3 regions of the Brevibacillus sp. B_LB10_24 genome follow, and region 1 is predicted to be linked to each of the others. Evidence: riboswitches for the same ligand, from Rfam matches in the RefSeq annotation. Region 1 holds a riboswitch; each other region holds the start of a gene.

What was found. A riboswitch is a leader RNA that binds a small molecule or an ion and turns the genes downstream of it on or off. The one in region 1 is predicted to bind cyclic di-AMP.
Region 2: another riboswitch for cyclic di-AMP. It lies ahead of ACI7RC_RS24700 (C40 family peptidase); the one in region 1 lies ahead of ACI7RC_RS13925 (3D domain-containing protein).
Region 3: another riboswitch for cyclic di-AMP. It lies ahead of ectA (diaminobutyrate acetyltransferase); the one in region 1 lies ahead of ACI7RC_RS13925 (3D domain-containing protein).

Annotation. Positions count from the first base shown of each region.
Region 1 covers NZ_JBJQOQ010000013.1:72,149-77,847, forward strand. The annotation lists gene ACI7RC_RS13910 (CoA transferase subunit B) at 1-341, shown strand, start outside; gene ACI7RC_RS13915 (alpha/beta hydrolase) at 416-1,087, shown strand; gene purU (formyltetrahydrofolate deformylase) at 1,135-2,031, opposite strand; cyclic di-AMP (ydaO/yuaA leader) riboswitch at 2,245-2,402, shown strand; gene ACI7RC_RS13925 (3D domain-containing protein) at 2,407-3,036, shown strand; gene addA (helicase-exonuclease AddAB subunit AddA) at 3,111-5,699, opposite strand, start outside.
Region 2 covers NZ_JBJQOQ010000042.1:8,661-14,359, reverse strand. The annotation lists gene liaF (cell wall-active antibiotics response protein LiaF) at 1-715, opposite strand, end outside; gene ACI7RC_RS24715 (class I SAM-dependent methyltransferase) at 753-1,307, opposite strand; gene ACI7RC_RS24710 (PspA/IM30 family protein) at 1,372-2,085, opposite strand; gene ACI7RC_RS24705 (hypothetical protein) at 2,149-2,559, opposite strand; cyclic di-AMP (ydaO/yuaA leader) riboswitch at 2,844-2,974, shown strand; gene ACI7RC_RS24700 (C40 family peptidase) at 2,987-3,472, shown strand; gene ACI7RC_RS24695 (response regulator transcription factor) at 3,645-4,367, shown strand; gene ACI7RC_RS24690 (sensor histidine kinase) at 4,369-5,699, shown strand, end outside.
Region 3 covers NZ_JBJQOQ010000029.1:42,709-48,407, forward strand. The annotation lists gene ACI7RC_RS21285 (DUF3885 domain-containing protein) at 584-1,219, shown strand; gene ACI7RC_RS21290 (RsiV family protein) at 1,280-1,504, opposite strand; cyclic di-AMP (ydaO/yuaA leader) riboswitch at 1,769-1,902, shown strand; gene ectA (diaminobutyrate acetyltransferase) at 2,174-2,689, shown strand; gene ectB (diaminobutyrate--2-oxoglutarate transaminase) at 2,749-3,987, shown strand; gene ACI7RC_RS21305 (ectoine synthase) at 3,993-4,373, shown strand; gene thpD (ectoine hydroxylase) at 4,420-5,310, shown strand; gene ACI7RC_RS21315 (aspartate kinase) at 5,396-5,699, shown strand, end outside.

The sequences.
Region 1 (5,699 bases):
AGGTTTCCGCTGAGGGCGATTTGGCCAACTGGATGATTCCGGGTAAAATGGTAAAGGGAATGGGCGGCGCCATGGACTTGGTTCACGGCGCCAAGAAGATCGTTGTGATCATGGAGCACGTCAACAAGCACGGCGAACCGAAGATCTTAAACCAATGTGCGCTGCCGCTGACGGGCAAAAAGGTCGTAAACCGGATCATTACGGACCGCGCCGTACTGGATGTGACTCCGGAAGGATTGCTGCTGGTAGAAGTCGCTCCGGGGTACACGCCGGAGGATATCCAGGCTTGCACGCAGCCTCCCCTGCGGGTTTCTGATCAGATCAAGACCACCTCCCTATAAAAAGCTGTGTCAAAAGCCAACTCCAACTGCCTGATTCGGCAACAGGAGTTGGTCTTTTCGAAAGGATGTCCACGATGTCTGCGTTTGGTTGTTTAGTCCTTCACGGCTTTGCCGGCGACGTTCACGAAGTGCTGCCTCTGGCTATGGCTCTGCAAAAACAGGGCTATACTGTCGAATGCCCTACACTCGAGGGGCACGGTGCCGGACGCCTCCTGCTGAGTCAAAGCAGGCGTTCCGACTGGATCGATTCAGCCGTAGAAGCGTACAAACGGCTGAGCCTGCGATGCGATAAAATCGCGGTAATCGGCTTCTCCATGGGGGGCCTGCTAGCCCTGCAGATCGCCTCCCGCCATCCCGTGCACCACCTGTTTACGCTCAACACCCCTTTTTACTACTGGGATATCAAACAGGCTGCTGTTAATCTGCGCAACGATTTTCGCACCCATCTCTCCCGTTACATGAACGGGATGGCAAAATTCCCTATACGGAGCATGCTGGAGTTTCGCATGCTCCTGGCGGAAACGAAGCGATTGCTGCCCCGGGTGACATGTCCTTATGTGATCGTACAGGGTGAGAAGGACGACACGGTACAGGCGGTCAGCGCCTGCCACTTGCAAAAACACGTCGGAAGCGCTGACACGCGTCTCCTCTCCTTCCCCGAATCGGGTCACCTGATCTTGCACGGACCCGAGGCAGAAGATGTGATCAGACACGTATCCGAGATCCTGAAGGAACGAATGAAATAACAGGAGCTAACGGCATGCAATTCAAACCAAGACCGTCGTCTCTCCCCTTAGGGAAAGACGACGGTCTTGTTGTCATAGACCAGGACGCGATCTTCCAGATGCCAGGTGACCGCCTGTGCCAGAACGGTACGCTCGATTTGCCGTCCCTTCATTTTAAGCGCCTCGACATCGTCCCGATGTGTCACCCGCTGGACGTCTTGTTCGATGATCGGACCTGCGTCAAGCTCCTCCGTCACGTAGTGGGCGGTAGCTCCGATCAGTTTTACGCCGCGCTTGTACGCCTGATCGTACGGCTTTGCGCCGACGAACGCCGGCAGGAAGGAGTGATGGATGTTGATGATTCGCTGCGGATAATCCCGCAGGAACTGGGGTGAGAGGATTTGCATGTACCGGGCTAGAACGATCAGGTCGATATCCTTCATCAGTTCCATCTGCCGCCGCTCTGCCTCAGCCTTTGTCTCGCTCGTGACAGATATCACATGGTATGGGATGCCAAGCGCTTCTACCGTTTCCCTCATATCAGGATGATTGCTGACGACCATTGCGATATCGGCGTGCAGGGCACCCGACTGCCACTGCCACAGGAGTTCCAACAGACAGTGATCCTCCTTGGATACGAAGATGGCGATCCGTTTGAGCCTGCGGGCCTCTACGAGCGTCCAGTCCATTTGAAACCGGTTTGCAATCGGCTGAAAACTTCGCTTTAACTCTTCGCATCTTTCCTCTAGATTGGGCAGGTCAAACTCGATCCGCATAAAAAAGCGGCCGCCCTCAGGATCGGTCGAGTATTGATCCGACTGTGAAATATTCGCGCCGTTTTCGGCTAAGAATTGGGATACAGCATAGACAATTCCCGGCCGATCCGGGCAGGTGATGAGCATGCGGGCGTGGTCCTTCTGCTTTTCCTGGTAGGCGCGCCGCCTGCTGTCTGAAAGTTGACTCATTTGTTTCTCTCCTCTATCTCTCGTTGCGTTTTTTCCCTATAGTATAACACGTATTTTTAGTCAGTCCAAACGATTCCATCCCTTGTATACATTGACTTAAAAACATCCACCATGGAAAGACATGAAGAAAAATCCTGACTGTCAAGGGGTAAAGATTTACACCGCTACTATAAATTTATCATTTATTTTAAACAAGAACCTATGATATTGTATTGATTGTTATCGCCGAAACTTCCTAAACAGAAGTGCGGGGGACTTTTTTTATCGATGGCACATGCGGCCATCGATTTGGGGTGAATCGCAATTGCGTAGGGCAGCCTCCTTAACCCGAACCCGACAACTAACCTCGTAGGCATGTGAAAGGAGAAGATGTTGATGAAAAAGTGGTCAGCCAGAAAAACGTTGGCGTCCATGGCTTGCGCTGTGCTGTTTGCAAGTATCTCTACCCCAACATTTGCCGCTACTTACGAAGTAAAACAAGATGACACATTTTTCAAACTTTCGCAGGAACGCAACATCCCCCTGCAATCGATCCTTGCCGCCAACCAGGGTGTCGATCCGACCAATTTGCAAATTGGTCAAAAGATTCAGCTTCCGGAGACCAAGAAGGCAACAGCTGTGGCTGCCAGTGCCACTGCTCCGAAAGAATTGGGAAGCACCATTACCACCCCTGCCGGCAAAACCTTGTCTTTCAGCCGTGTCATCTCTTGTAAAGCTACCGGCTATACGGCTTCTGCGGAGGAAAACGGCGGCTGGGCTGGCGTGGATTACTTCGGCAATCCATTAAAAGTGGGAACCATCGCGGTAGACCCCAAGGTGATTCCGCTCGGTTCCACCGTCTATATCACGGGATACAATTCCCCCCATTTGCCAGGCGGAGGCATGGTGGCGAAGGCGGCAGACATCGGCGGCGCGATCAAGGGAGAGCGTGTAGACATCTTCCTGCCAACGAATGACGCATCCTACTTCGGTATGCAAAATATCAAGGTTTACGTACTTAAATAACTTTATAGGCTATTCGCTATTTTGACAAGGAACGCCCCGGGATCCATGACATGATCCCGGGGCGTTCCTCTTTTTCATTCGCCTTCGCCGATAAGGACGGCCTCGCCCGCGGAGAAGAAGTACAGGTAGCTTTTATCGACTCGCCGCTGCCAGATCTGTTCGATTGCCTGCGTGTAAAGCTGGAGCTGTTTCCGATAGCGGTTGGTTAGCTGAACAAGCGAGGCAGCCCGGTCGCTGCCGATCATGGCATCTGTCTTGTAGTCGACCATAATCAGCGATCCGTCCGGCTCTTCTGCCAGACAGTCGATGACCCCTTGCACGATAACCTGCTCCCCTGTTTCCGCAATGGCGTCAGACATGATCTGATCCAATGGGACGGTCATCGTAAAAGGCAGTTCGCGATGCACCCGGGCCGCCGCTTTTAGCCGCAGGCCAAGCGGCGAGGCAAAGAATGAGGCTATTTGCTGACAGTTTACCTGTGCAGCCTGCTCCCGGGTGAGGTACTCCCGATCTACCAAGTCTCGCAGCTGGTGCTGCACACCGGCTTCGTCCAGGGGTTGTTTCAGGTCCAGCTGCTGCATGACCGTGTGCACAATCGTTCCAATCTCCGCCCGGCTAAAGGTCTTGATTGTCTGCTCCGTCAGAAAGCGGGGCTTCTTGTTGATCTGCGCCCATTTGCGAGCCGGGCCTTCCTCAGTAGACAGCCTGAGCTGCTCGCTTTCCGAGACATCTTCCGTCATTCGCTTCAGCTCGCTGACGCTCCACTTGGCCGCTGTCTGCGCGGCCAGGAGATACGGGTAGCTCCAGGTCAGCTGCCGTTCAAGCTGTTCCCGCCAGAATGGATCTTCCGGTCTTTCTCCCACTGATTGCAGGCTGACGATTCGCTCCCAGACCTGCCGATCCAGGTTTGTTTCCGCCTTTTTAGCCGCAAACTGGTCCGCCTGGTAGAAGAAAAACGACCAGCGGGAGTCATCAGGTACGGTCGTGAGGCAGAGCTCTCCTCCCTGTTCCTGGCATTTGTCCCGCAGGACAGCCCCGGCTGGATGGCGCACCAGGGCCCGGCCTACCCAGTCCAGGCTGCTTTTTGCCTGGATGAGATCCTCGTCGGCCAGCGCATCCCCCGAGCCAGCCTGATCGCACCAGGCGGCGATACTTTTCGCCAGATTTTTCTCGGAAGCAACCAAGATCAGCTTCTCCCGCGCCCGCGTCAAGGCGACGTACAGTACGCGCATCTCCTCAGCCAGCATCTCGCGGTGAAGCTGCTGCCGGACCGCCTGGTACGCGAGGCAGGGATATCGCAGACGCAGCTCGGAATCGGATACCTTGGGACCAAAACCGAGGTCTTTGTGCAGCAGGAAGTGCTTCTTTTCATCCATCGTGTTGAACTGTTTCCCCAACCCTGCGACAAATACCACGGGAAACTCCAACCCCTTGCTCTTGTGGATGGTCATGACCCGCACGACGTCTTCATTTTCCCCAATCGTCCGTGCCTCTCCCATGTCGCGCCCTTTTTGCTGCAGCCGGTCGACAAATCGAAGGAAACGGAACAGACCGCGAAACGAGGTAGCCTCATACTGGCGGGCGCGGTCGTACAGTGCCCGCAGATTCGCCTGCCGCTGCTGACCGTTATCCAGCGAGGCGACAAACTCCAGATAGCCCGTTTCTCGGTAAATCCGGGCCAGCAGATCAGCGAGAGAACCGCGTCTGGCTGCTGTCCGCCAGTCTTCGACACGCTGGAAAAAATCGCGCAGACGCCTGTCCAGCTCGCCCTCATCCCGCCCCTCGCGAACGCAAAGCTGCACCGCCTGATGAAAGGGAATGCCTGGATAGGCAATGCGCAATTCAGCCAGATGCTGTTCGGTCAAGCCGACGATCGGCGAGCGCAGCACTGCCGCCAGCGGAATATCCTGCTGCGGATTGTCGATGATCCGAAGCAGCGACAGCATGACCTCTACCTCGGTTGCAGCGAAGTAGCCTCCGTTCTGCTCAGCATACACGGGAATCCCGGCTGCTTGCAGCTCCTCCATCATCGGCTGCGCCCAGCCGGCGTTGGCACGCAGCAGGATGACGATATCCCGATAAGCGAGCGGCCGCATCCCGCCGCTGCTTTTGTCAAAGACGAGCAGCGGTGCAGATCCCGCTCCCGGCTCCATCCACATGCGGATCCGCTCGGCGATCAACCGGGCCTCCAACTGTGCCGTACCGACCTGCTCGGCTTCCAGCACTTCATCTGCCGCAGCGGATACTCCTCCGCCGGAAGCCTCATCTGCCCCGTTCCCGCCTAAGGGCTCGCTGCCGTCGTCGTTTCCATCGGGGAGGTGGCGGTCGATCAGATGCACTTCTGTATCCAACGCTTCCGAATCGGCATCTGGATAACGAGCCCTGCCGATCAGCTCGGCGGACTTGTCGTAGGAGATTTCACCCACTCGCGGGGTCATGATCTGGCGAAACAAGTAGTTGACCGCATCGACAACGACCGTACGGCTGCGGAAGTTCGCCGCCAGATCGATACGCCGTCCCGCCCCCTTCCGCTCACTTTCACTACCGGTTCGATATGATACATATTTTTCCAAAAATAATCTAGGCTCCGCTTGCCGGAAGCGGTAGATACTCTGTTTTACGTCCCCAACCATAAACCGGTTGCCCGCAATCCCATCGGCCGG
Region 2 (5,699 bases), on a different contig from region 1:
TTATTTTCACTTTGCGCGCAGCATCGTCGTAGTGCTCGGCGGTCATGACCACTCGACGGTTCAATCCGCCCTGACGATGCCCGAATACTTCCAAATCCCCTACGGTCACCTCCGCAGATACGGCTGCGGGAAGATCGGCCGGTACGTAGATCGTCACGTCACCCACCCAGCCGTTTACAAACAAAAAGGCCTCTTCTTCGAGGATAATCGCCCGTGACAGGTCAATGACCACATCCCCGACACCGTGCCAAATATGAAGCTGCCGCAGTTCAAAGCGGCCTGATGTCAAGTGATAGTCGCCGATCAGCGAACTGCGGGTCTCTCTATGTGAAGACTCGCCCTCTTTTGCGAAGCCGGGATCGATTCTCATCCGCTGCCCGGAAGCGGGTTCCTTCTCCGCAGGCACCTGCCGGCGAGAGCGAATCAAACGCCATCCAAAGTTAATAAACGCGATCGCGATCGCAATCCCGATCACATCGCCGATGTCAATGTGAAACCACTGATCCAACAAGATGAGCAAGCCGATCCCGCCGACGATTCCGCCCAGCCACCGGCGTCCTCTCGTCCACCAGCGCATGCCGAGATAGACGATCAACAGCGGGAACAGGCTAAATAAGTTAAAATCAATCAGATTAAGCGCGTCAAGAAAAAGACCAAAACCAATAAATACGAGGATGATGCCAGCAATCAATTGATTTAATCGCGATAGTTTCACAGGGTCTTTCCCTCCAAACGCAGCCAGAAGCAATCCATTATTCCTGCAACCGGCAGGTGTACACAAAAGCAGGCGGAACATTGAAAGGCGTAAAGCTGATGCTCACCTTCTTAAATCGTTCTTCCAATTCTGCTTTCATCTGCAGCGAGTACTGAAATGTGACGAATACACCTTCCGGATCCAGCGTTTCCACCACATTGTCGAGAATTTTCGTCCGCACTTCGACTGGAAATACGGCAAACGGCAGCCCGGAAATAATCGCGTCCGCAGGCTGCAGGTTCATCTCTTTTACATAGCTGGCCAAATGAACCGCTTCCGATTGAATGAGTATTCCCGGAAAACGTTCTTTCAGCATCTGCTGAAACCGCGGGTCCTGTTCCACGACAAAAAAATTCGTCTCCGGACGCTTCAGCCGCAGGATCGCTTCCGTAAAAACACCCGTTCCCGGCCCCAATTCGACAATGGTTTTGGCAGAGACCCACGGAACGTTTTTCATCATTAGCCGGCATAAAAATTTCGAACTGGGAGCAACGCTTCCCACACGGGTAGGATTAGAGAAAAAACGTCGCAAGAAGACGAGAAAATCTGACACAGGGCAAACCTCCTAGGGGAAAAGCAGCCCGCTTTTTACGGGCTGCCGAGACTATCAAATCTTGCTATCGGGACAGGTGATCGCCTTGCTCTTCCTGTCTGGTTTCGTCTGTTTTTTTGTCGAACAGCCGCTCTTTGCGCAACGCCAGCTCCTGATCGATATCGTCTGCTTCTAACGCGTCGAGTGAAGAATGCAGACTGCGGCGGCCTTCGTTCCAATGTCCGGTGAGCTCTGCTTCCGCTTCCATCCGCATGACTTTTTCTTCCATACGGCTAAAGCCGCGGGTCGCGCTTTCACAGCCTATACCATTTATTACGTGATTCAGGTGCTTTTGGGTACGGGCTACTTGCGCCCTGGACATCAACGTGTATTTTTTCGCTCTCATCTTGTAGAACTCGTCTTTTAACTGCGCCAGTTTTTCTCGCATTTGCCCTGCTGCTTCTCGGGCCGAGTGGTACAGCGCTTCGTTTTCGGAAGCCCGGGTTTCAAAGTATTTTTTGTCAATCAGGGCGCGGCGGGCCAGTTCATCTTCCCCTTCGCCAAGCGCCAGGTTGATCTGCCGCTCCCGCTTCTCCACCATCCTCAAGGCTTCTTCCCACTGCTGGCGAAACTTCTTTTCCAGCGCGACTTGCCGGGCCACGGCTACTTCAGCTCGTCCAATCTCCGACTCCATGTCACGCATATACTGGGTCAGCATCACTGCCGGATCTTCCATCGAATCGATCACATCATTGACCGAAGCTACTGTTAAATCACGCAATCTCTTTATGATACCCATGTAAATTCCTCCTCATTTTATCATTACGGTATAGCGGGTCAAGATATTTTCCTTCTACATTTTTCAAGGACGGCGAGACCGCAGATCGTCTTCCCACGAATCCAGGGTGTCCTCCTTAAGTACGCTCCTCGCCCACTTGCGTTCATAGTACGAAACCTCTTCTGCAGACGGTTCCGGATGGCTCCTGATCAGGCGATACCCGAGATAGAGTATCCCGACGGCGATCAATGTGCTGAACAGCAGATGAACCTTGCCGGTCAGCATCAAGATGCCGAAGAAGACCAGGAATGCCCCCCAGATGCGGCCGCCTGTCGATTTGGCTGCGAGCAGCTTGCTCCCGCCCCAGAAGATGACAGCTCCCGAGATGAGAAAGCCCAGCAGTCCTTTGACAAACCCCAAGTGGCCAAGCAAGATGACTACTCCGAGGAACAGCAGCGCGGTTCCGAGAAGCAGCTTCCCCGACCGCTCACTCATCGAACATCCCTCCGTTTTCTTCTTTAACTCTTGCTCACAACTTTATTGTAGACGACCTGTTTTGCGAGTATAACGGACGGGCGATTGGTTTTTGCGTCCGTCCGAAGGCGGAGAAGCACGTCCTGCCAAAATCGGACAAGCCCGCCGAAAGCGTCAAGCGACGAAGAAACCTGCTGTGCGTTTCGGTAATATGACAGGAAATTGTGACGAAATTTTGAACGATTACGCAAAATAGAGGAAATCCTTGGACAACCTCGAATTATTTTGTTCATTGTGTAAAAAAAAATCGAAAAAAGCCGAATTCCATCATGGAAGCGGGGGAACCAATGTTTTGGGGTGAGTAGCTGTTTCGACAGTTTAGGGAATCCTTTCGCCCGAACCCTTCAGCTAACCTCGCAGGCTTAAGGAAGGAGCAGCTTCATTGCGTATGCGTAAGTTTGTTTGTTCATTGATTTTGGCTGGAGTGCTTGCCAGCGGAGCCGGTTCGGTGTTTGCAGCGGAAAACCCGCTTATGGGCACCATCGAAAACCTTTACGGCGTTCCGTATAAAACGGCAGGAACCACCACCAAAGGGTTTGACTGCTCCGGTTTTACACAATACGTCTTTCAAGCGTTAGACGTCGAGATTCCCCACTCTTCCGCATCACAGTACGAGTTAGGGACCGCTGTCTCCAAAGACGAATTGCAGCCAGGAGATCTGGTGTTCTTCAACACCAATGGCCACAGCATCTCCCATGTGGGAATCTACATCGGCGACAACATGTTCGCCCACTCCGAAACCGGTAAAGGGGTTACCAAGACTTCGCTGAACGATCCCTACTACTGGAGCAAGCGTTACGTCGGAGCAAAACGAGTAGCTATTCCGGCACTGGAAAAAGCACAAGAAGATAGCAAAGAGAAAACGGAAAACTAACTTTAGAAGTCAGAGGGTAAGCGCCTCTGGCTTTTTCTGACGAAATTTAGTACCAGATCCCAAGATAACCTCATAGGAATTCCCCTACAGACTGTTATTACCACTGTGTATTCTTTCGTTTCGTGATATGATGGGAATGAGAATGTGACTTTGCAGTTGGAGGGGATATAGATTGAAAGAAGAACACATTCTTGTGGTTGACGACAATCAGGAGATCACCGATCTTCTCCAAGATATATTCGAGAGCGAAGGTATGAAGGTATCGATTGCAAACAGCGGCGCCCAAGCGCTTTCCTTGTTGGAAAACGGACTGCATCCGGATCTCATCCTGCTCGATATCATGATGCCGGGCATCAGCGGATACGAGCTTTGCGCCCAAATTCGCCGCGAGTGGGAAATGCCCATCCTCTTTTTAAGCGCAAAAGGAAAGGCTGTCGACAAGGTGGTGGGCTTTGAAATCGGAGCCGACGATTATATTACCAAGCCCTTCGATACCGAGGAGCTGCTAGCAAGAGTTCGCGCCCACCTGCGACGGTTTGAACGGATTCGCCATATCGGGCAGCGCGAAAACACCAAGCAGGAAGCTGCAGCGGCGATGAGCCAGCTTTCCTTTAAGGGGCTCGAAATCAACAAAGAAACGTATACCGTCTACGTCAATGACGAAAAGGTAGACCTTTCGACAAAAGAATTTCAGCTATTGGCCTTTTTAGCCGAGAATCCGGGCATCGTCTTTACCCGCGAGGAAATCTACGACCGCGTCTGGGGATACGGATACGGCTCGCTCAACACGGTCACGGTACACATCAAAAACCTGCGCGAAAAGCTGGAAAAGGATCGGACATTTATCAAGACCCAATGGGGAACCGGCTACGTTTTCATAGGGGAGCGTATTTGAGATGAGAATCGGCACGAAGCTGTTCTTGTCTTTTTTTGCGATTATTTTGTTTCATCTGTTAACGTATCAACTCATCTTTAAAAACATCATCGTCGAGCAGATCAAAAATGACCGCTACGAGCAGTTTTTAAGCGAAAAAGTGGCGGCCCAGCGCGTGCAAATCAATCAGCTGATGCGGACGAACTCTTTCAAAGACCCGCTTGAAATGCATGAACTCAGCTCTGAGCTGCCAGAAGATCTGATGTACAAGGTTACGGTGGAAGACGCCAATGGGACGACCCTCTATACAAAGGTCTCCCAAGCCTACAGTCTGAAGGGGCCCAACAAAAAAGAAGTGGCAGAATACTACTTTCAGCATGACCCGGGCAGCCAGGAGCGCACCGTGATCACATTCTATACCGATGAATCAGACATCCTCGCCTCCAAAGGGGTTTCGATGTCGGTCTGGTACATCTACGGCAGCATCCTGCTCCTCGGACTGGTCTTCATGTTCATACTGGTTCGCTGGATCCTGCGCCCGGTCGGCGAGCTTTCGCTGGTCACACAGGAGATCAAGGACGGCAAACGGTACGTCTCCTTCTCCTACAAGGCGAATGACGAATTCGGCCAATTGTTTCAATACTTTACCGATATGGTGGAAGAATTGCGCAACGCCGAAGAGCGGCAGCAGGAACTGATCGCTGCCATCGCCCACGACTTTCGCACGCCGCTGACGACGATCAAAGGGTACGCCTCCTTCATCGGTTCTGGAAGGGTCACGGATATGGAACGGATTCAAAACCAGATGAAAAAGATCGGGGGAAAAGTAAACGATCTGGAAAAACTGCTGGATGAACTGCAGGATTTCAGCTACCAAAGCAGGCAGCTCCCGCTTGTGCTAAGCCGGATTCACCTGTGGCCTTTTGTCCAAAACATCGCCGAGGAATACGAGGCGAAGGCGCAGGAAGCCGGTTTGCGTTTTGGATGCAAGATCCGGGTGTCCAAAGAACTGCGCATTGAAGCAGATGAGACCAAGCTCCGCAGGGTTTTGGAAAATTTGCTAAATAACGCCATTTACTACAACAAGCCGGAGGGGGCCATCCTTTTGACCTGTGATCAGCGGGAACGTTACGTGCTGTTCTCTGTCATCGATAAGGGGGAAGGAATTGCCGAGGAGGACATCAACAAGGTATTTGCCAAGTTTTACCGCGCAGACAAGTCGCGCAATCGAAATACCGGCGGAACGGGGCTGGGGCTGGCCATTTGCCAAAGCATTGTGCAGCGGCACGGCGGCGAGCTGTCTGTCATCAGCCAGTTGGGGGAAGGCAGCTGCTTCTCCTTTACGCTTCCCTT
Region 3 (5,699 bases), on a different contig from region 1:
TTGGGAGAAGGAAACTTTACAATAATTATTATAAAGTAATAGTGGTGACAATGTAAATACTTTTTTTAAAACTATAGATCGCCAGAATCATCGCCCAAACGAAAAAAGCTTTTCCCCCAACGAATTGGAGGAAAAGCAATGGATGCCGGTTGATTTGCCGGCTATGACTTTGACCTGGCTAATAAAGTTCCGGCCGCTTCCGGCTGGCCGTATGAGATCATTTCCGCAACGTGTGGATGGCTGGCCTTGGCAGACCACTCGCGGACGCGGCGCTGATGATCGAGCGCAATGAAAATACATAGACTTGCATACGCGACTAAAAGCAGGGTTAAGATGGGAAGCAGCATACTTGTCATAAGCCTCTCCTCTCAAACAGTCCGATCAAAATTGATAATCATTATCACTAGAGTAACCCATTTTGCCGTCAAGGTCAATCGTTTTCACCATTTTTTTCGTGGTACACTATTTTTGTTATTTTTATGTAGGGACGGGCTGTTGTGACACCTGCAGTTTGACGATGAGCTCCAGATGAGTATCACTAATAATATAGCTCAGTATTACACTAAAAGATTGGAGTGTTTATGTGCAACTCGAACATTACCTGAACAGCAGCTTTCCTAATCTGAAGCTAAGACCGCCTCTCTTTTACAATTGGGAACTAGGGATTCGGTTTGAATTGGGAGACCCAAACGAAGAAGACATAAAAAACTATATGGAGCGTGTCTATTCTCGTGCGACGACACTTTTCAAGGCACTTCATTCCGCAAAAGATGAGATCATCATTGTAGCAAACATTCATCACGACGGTGAAGAAAACTTATTCCGAAGACGAAAAATAAAGACATTTCAGCACTATATAAAGTCAAAAAAAGTCTTGTACAGGTTACAACACAATGTTATTCCTTATGTTTTTGAAGATGTTTACGATATCTACGATTTTGAAACCCATAGATTTGCCTTAAACTGTCAGGTTGCGGATGTAAAGTATGCGAACTTGATTAAAGCGATTTGTAATCAAGATATGGGTATAAAACCTAAGATCTCTCATGATGTATTCTTTGTTAACCTATCGAAAAATTCAATCTTCCACATTTACGATGATCGAGGTTGTGATGTAATTGCTTCATCCAAAGAATCCATTCGGTTTTTGTATGAACAATACAATAATTGGATTTTAAAATACGATGAAGAGGCAATTGACAGGTTATTTCTAAATTGAATAAACTTGCCACGATAAAGAGTAGTCATGACAGGTTTTTATATGAGTCCGTAATTCGTTTTACTGAAATAGATTACTGCCTTTCGGAATCAAAGACGCCAGCGGTATTGCGAATTCCGGGATCCCTGCTGCGTACGGCGTATACTCGTACAAACCGACGTAAAAGTCGACGGATTCTCCACGCAGGTAAAAAGGTTGATCATCAGAAATTGACGTAAACGGTGGAATTTGATACCCCATGTTTTCCGCTACAACCCGCAGCGGTACGTAAACCTCGGAGTGCATAATCAACGGTTGGCTATTGGCTATCTGATCGTGGCCATTGAGTCCGCTTGAATTGCGTGAACTCTTCTAACAATCTGACCAATGATGGCAGGATATGGGCGTAATTTTCTGCATAGGGCTGATATTTCCAGTTGATGGGATGAGAGGGGCCGAGAAGGGAAAATCGAACGGATTACCAGGGGTGTGCCTATTTCGATGTTATGGTAACATACAAACCATGTTTTACCCCAGTCGGATGAAAAAGGAGAGCGAGCGAAAAAACAATCAAATAGCGGGCCTAGTTCCGTTTTCGAAACGGAAGCGGGGGAACCACGTTTTGGGGTTAATTCTGTGCATGCAGAAGGGATGCGTCTCTGCCATCCTACCCGTCAGCTAACCTCGTCGGCTAAAGCAGATTTTCATCTTTCTAAAATGATTGATCCCTTGTGTACGCTCTTTTGCGGCAGCAGCCGGCGTACCCAAGTTACAAACCAGTCGACGCATCTGCTTGCCGGGTTGCCCAACCCTTATCCCACGGCAGCAGTTCGTCGACTTTTTCTATGTGCCATTCGCATGGTCTGACCGACGTTGCAGGGCGCGTTTTTGCGCACAACCATAATACTGAATATTGGTAATATTCATACTAAAATACACTGTTGATGAATCGAGACCGTGAAAGGAGGTGAGAAGATGAACACGGCTGCAGGAACAAAAAGCCGGGCGACAATCCGCAAAGCATCGGCCAAAGACGGTGCCGCGATGTGGAGATTGGCGGCGGAGTCGAAGGTGCTCGACCCCAATTCGCCTTATGCGTACCTGATGGCAGGCAGCTATTTTTCGGAGACATGTGTGGTAGCCGAAGTGGAGGAGGAGCTGATTGGTTTTGTCACCGCCTTTTGCCTGCCTGATAAGCCTGATACCTTGTTTGTTTGGCAAATCGGAGTCAGCGAAGGGCAACGGGGGAAGGGAATTGGCAGCAGCATGCTGCGTGCATTGCTGATGCGTGATGCCTGCCGGCAGGTCAGGTATCTGGAGGCGACCGTCACGTCGTCAAATGAACCGTCAAAGGCTCTTTTCCGCAGACTGGCGGCGGAGATGGGCACAGCCTGCGAAGTGAAGCCATGCTTTCCTGCGTCGCTTTTTCCCGGGCAGGATCACGAAGCGGAATGGACGTATCGCATAGGACCGTTAGACAAAACACGATAGGAGGTTACGCATTGAAAGCAATTGCCGAGACGCGAACACCCTTATACGTATTTGAACAGATGGAGTCAGAGGTTCGGAGTTACTGCCGAAGTTTTCCAACCGTTTTTACCCGGGCAAGCGGGTCCAGATTGTGGGATCGACAGGGGAAGGAGTACATCGACTTTTTTGCCGGGGCGGGGGCCTTGAACTATGGTCACAACCATCCCCGACTGAAAAAGCAGCTGATCGAATATCTGCAAAACGACGGGATTACCCACAGCCTGGACATGGCGACAGATGCCAAGGAAGCGCTGCTGCGCCGGTTTCACGAAGTGATTTTGCAGCCGAGAGGGCTTGATTACAAGGTGATGTTTCCTGGACCGACGGGGACCAACTCGGTAGAGAGCGCGCTCAAGCTGGCGCGAAAGGCGACGGGCAGGGAGCTGATCATGAGCTTTACCAGCGGCTTCCACGGCATGTCCCTCGGCTCGCTGGCTGTGACGGCGAACCGGATGAAGCGGGGAGGAGCGGGCATACCGCTCGCCAACACGGTTGTGATGCCGTATGAGAATTACCTGGGGAAGGATTGGGATACCACCGAGTACATTGAACGTCTGCTCGAAGACGATAGCAGCGGCGTATCTCTCCCTGCGGCTATGATCCTCGAAACCGTTCAGGGAGAAGGCGGGATCAATGCGGCCAGTATCCCCTGGCTGGTCAAAATCGAGCAGCTCTGCCGCAAGCACGGCATTCTGTTGATCGTCGACGACGTGCAGGCGGGCTGCGGACGAACAGGACCTTTTTTCAGCTTTGAGGAAGCCGGGATCAAGCCTGACATTGTCTGCCTCTCCAAATCGATCGGAGGTTACGGTTTGCCCATGGCCTTGACACTGTTTCGCCCGGAGCTGGATATATGGAAACCGGGCGAGCACAACGGCACCTTCCGCGGGAACAACCTCGGCTTTATCGCGGCTGCTGAGGCATTAACCTATTGGGAAAACGACGATTTAAGCAGGGACGTCCGAATGAAAGGCGACCTTGTTCGCCAGCACCTGGAGCATCTGGTCCAAACCTATCCGTTGATCAAAGGAGAGGTGCGGGGAAGAGGACTGATGCAAGGAATTGCCATCGGGGTCGATGATTTGGCTGACCGGATCTGCTCGCTTGCCTTCCGCCGCGGGCTGATCATGGAGACATCGGGACCAAAAAGCGAGGTTGTCAAGATCATGCCGCCATTGACGATCGATGAGCTGGACCTGAAAAAAGGCCTGTCTATATTAGAGGACGCGATCAAAGAAAGCCAGGAGAAAGGAAGGTAGGTACCATGATCGTAAAGCATTTACAGGATATTATCGGCACAAAGGACGACGTTGACACTCCTACGTGGAACAGCAGAAGACTGCTTCTGAAAAAAGACAACATGGGCTTTGCCCTGAACGATACGCTGATCAAGGCCGGTACAGAAACGTTCATCTGGTACGCGAACCATCTGGAGGCCGTGTACTGCATCGAGGGGGAAGGAGAGATCGAGGTGGTCGGCGGTGAAACCTACCCGATCCAGCCGGGCATGATGTACGCCTTAAGCGGTCATGAGAAGCATTACCTGCGGGCGAAGAGCACGATGCGAATGGTGTGTGTGTTCAATCCGCCGCTGACCGGGCGCGAAGTACACGATGAGAACGGAGTATACCCCTTGGTTGAGTAAATCGGCAGGATGAGATTTGGCGAAAAACCTGGAAGGAGAGGAAAGTATGAACCAACGCTACGTCGTCATGGAGGATTGCTATCCATCCCGCATCGAGGATACACCAGGCATCATCGAGCGAAAGGACCCTGTCGTCTATTCGGACGCAGGCTCCGGCACGTCCGAGCTGGATGCAGACATGCTTGCGTCCTATGAACAAAACGGATACCTCAACCTGAAAGGCTTCTTTTCGGCTGAGGAGGTCAAGACGTTTCGGAATGAGCTGCAGAGGCTGTGGCAGGAAAACAGGGAAACGGAGCGGAAGGAAGTGATCCGCGAGCCGCAGAGCCGCGAGATTCGCTCGATTTTCGCCGTACATCGAGACAGCGAGGTCTTTCGTCGGCTGTCGCAGCATCCGCGGCTGCTCGCCATCATCAGGCAGATCTTGGGCAGCGACGTGTACGTGCACCAGTCCCGGATCAATTACAAAAAAGGATTTACGGGCAAGGAGTTTTATTGGCACTCCGATTTTGAGACCTGGCACGTAGAGGATGGCATGCCGCGAATGCGGGCGTTAAGCTGCTCCATCGCGCTGGAGGAGAATCACCATTTTAACGGCCCGCTGCTGCTCATCCCCGGCTCCCACAAGAAATTCATCACGTGTGTGGGCAGAACGCCGGATGCGCATTACGAACAGTCGCTGCGCAAGCAGGAATACGGTGTGCCCGATCAGGCGAGCTTGCAAGAGCTGGTCGAGCATCACGGTATCGATACAGCCGTCGGACCGGCGGGAACGGTCACGCTTTTTGACTGCAACGTCATGCATGGCTCCAATGGCAACATCACGCCCTACCCGCGGTCCAATGTGTTTTATGTCTACAACAGCGTTGAGAACAAACTGGTCAGCCCCTTCTCGGGCCAGAAGCCGAGGCCGGATTACATCGCGACCCGCGATTGACGTTTTTACTACAGGGCCGCTTGCTTCGAGTGTGAACGCAGGCGGCTGCCTGTCTACCGGACTTACGCATACAGGGAGGAACAGGATGGCTCTCATTGTCCAAAAATACGGCGGCACTTCCGTAGGTTCTATTGACCGGATTCGCAAGGTAGCAAAACGTGTGATGGACAAAAGGAATGCCGGCCACCAGCTCGTGGTCGTCCTCTCGGCCATGGGCAAAACGACAGATGAACTGGTGAAGCTGGCAAAAGAAATTTCTCCCCACCCTGACGAGCGGGATCTGGACATGCTGGTCAGTACAGGGGAGCAGGTCTCGATTGCCCTTCTATCCATGGCGCTGCAGCGGGAAGGGTGCAGAGCTGTTGCGCTGACGGGCTGGCAGGCAGGGA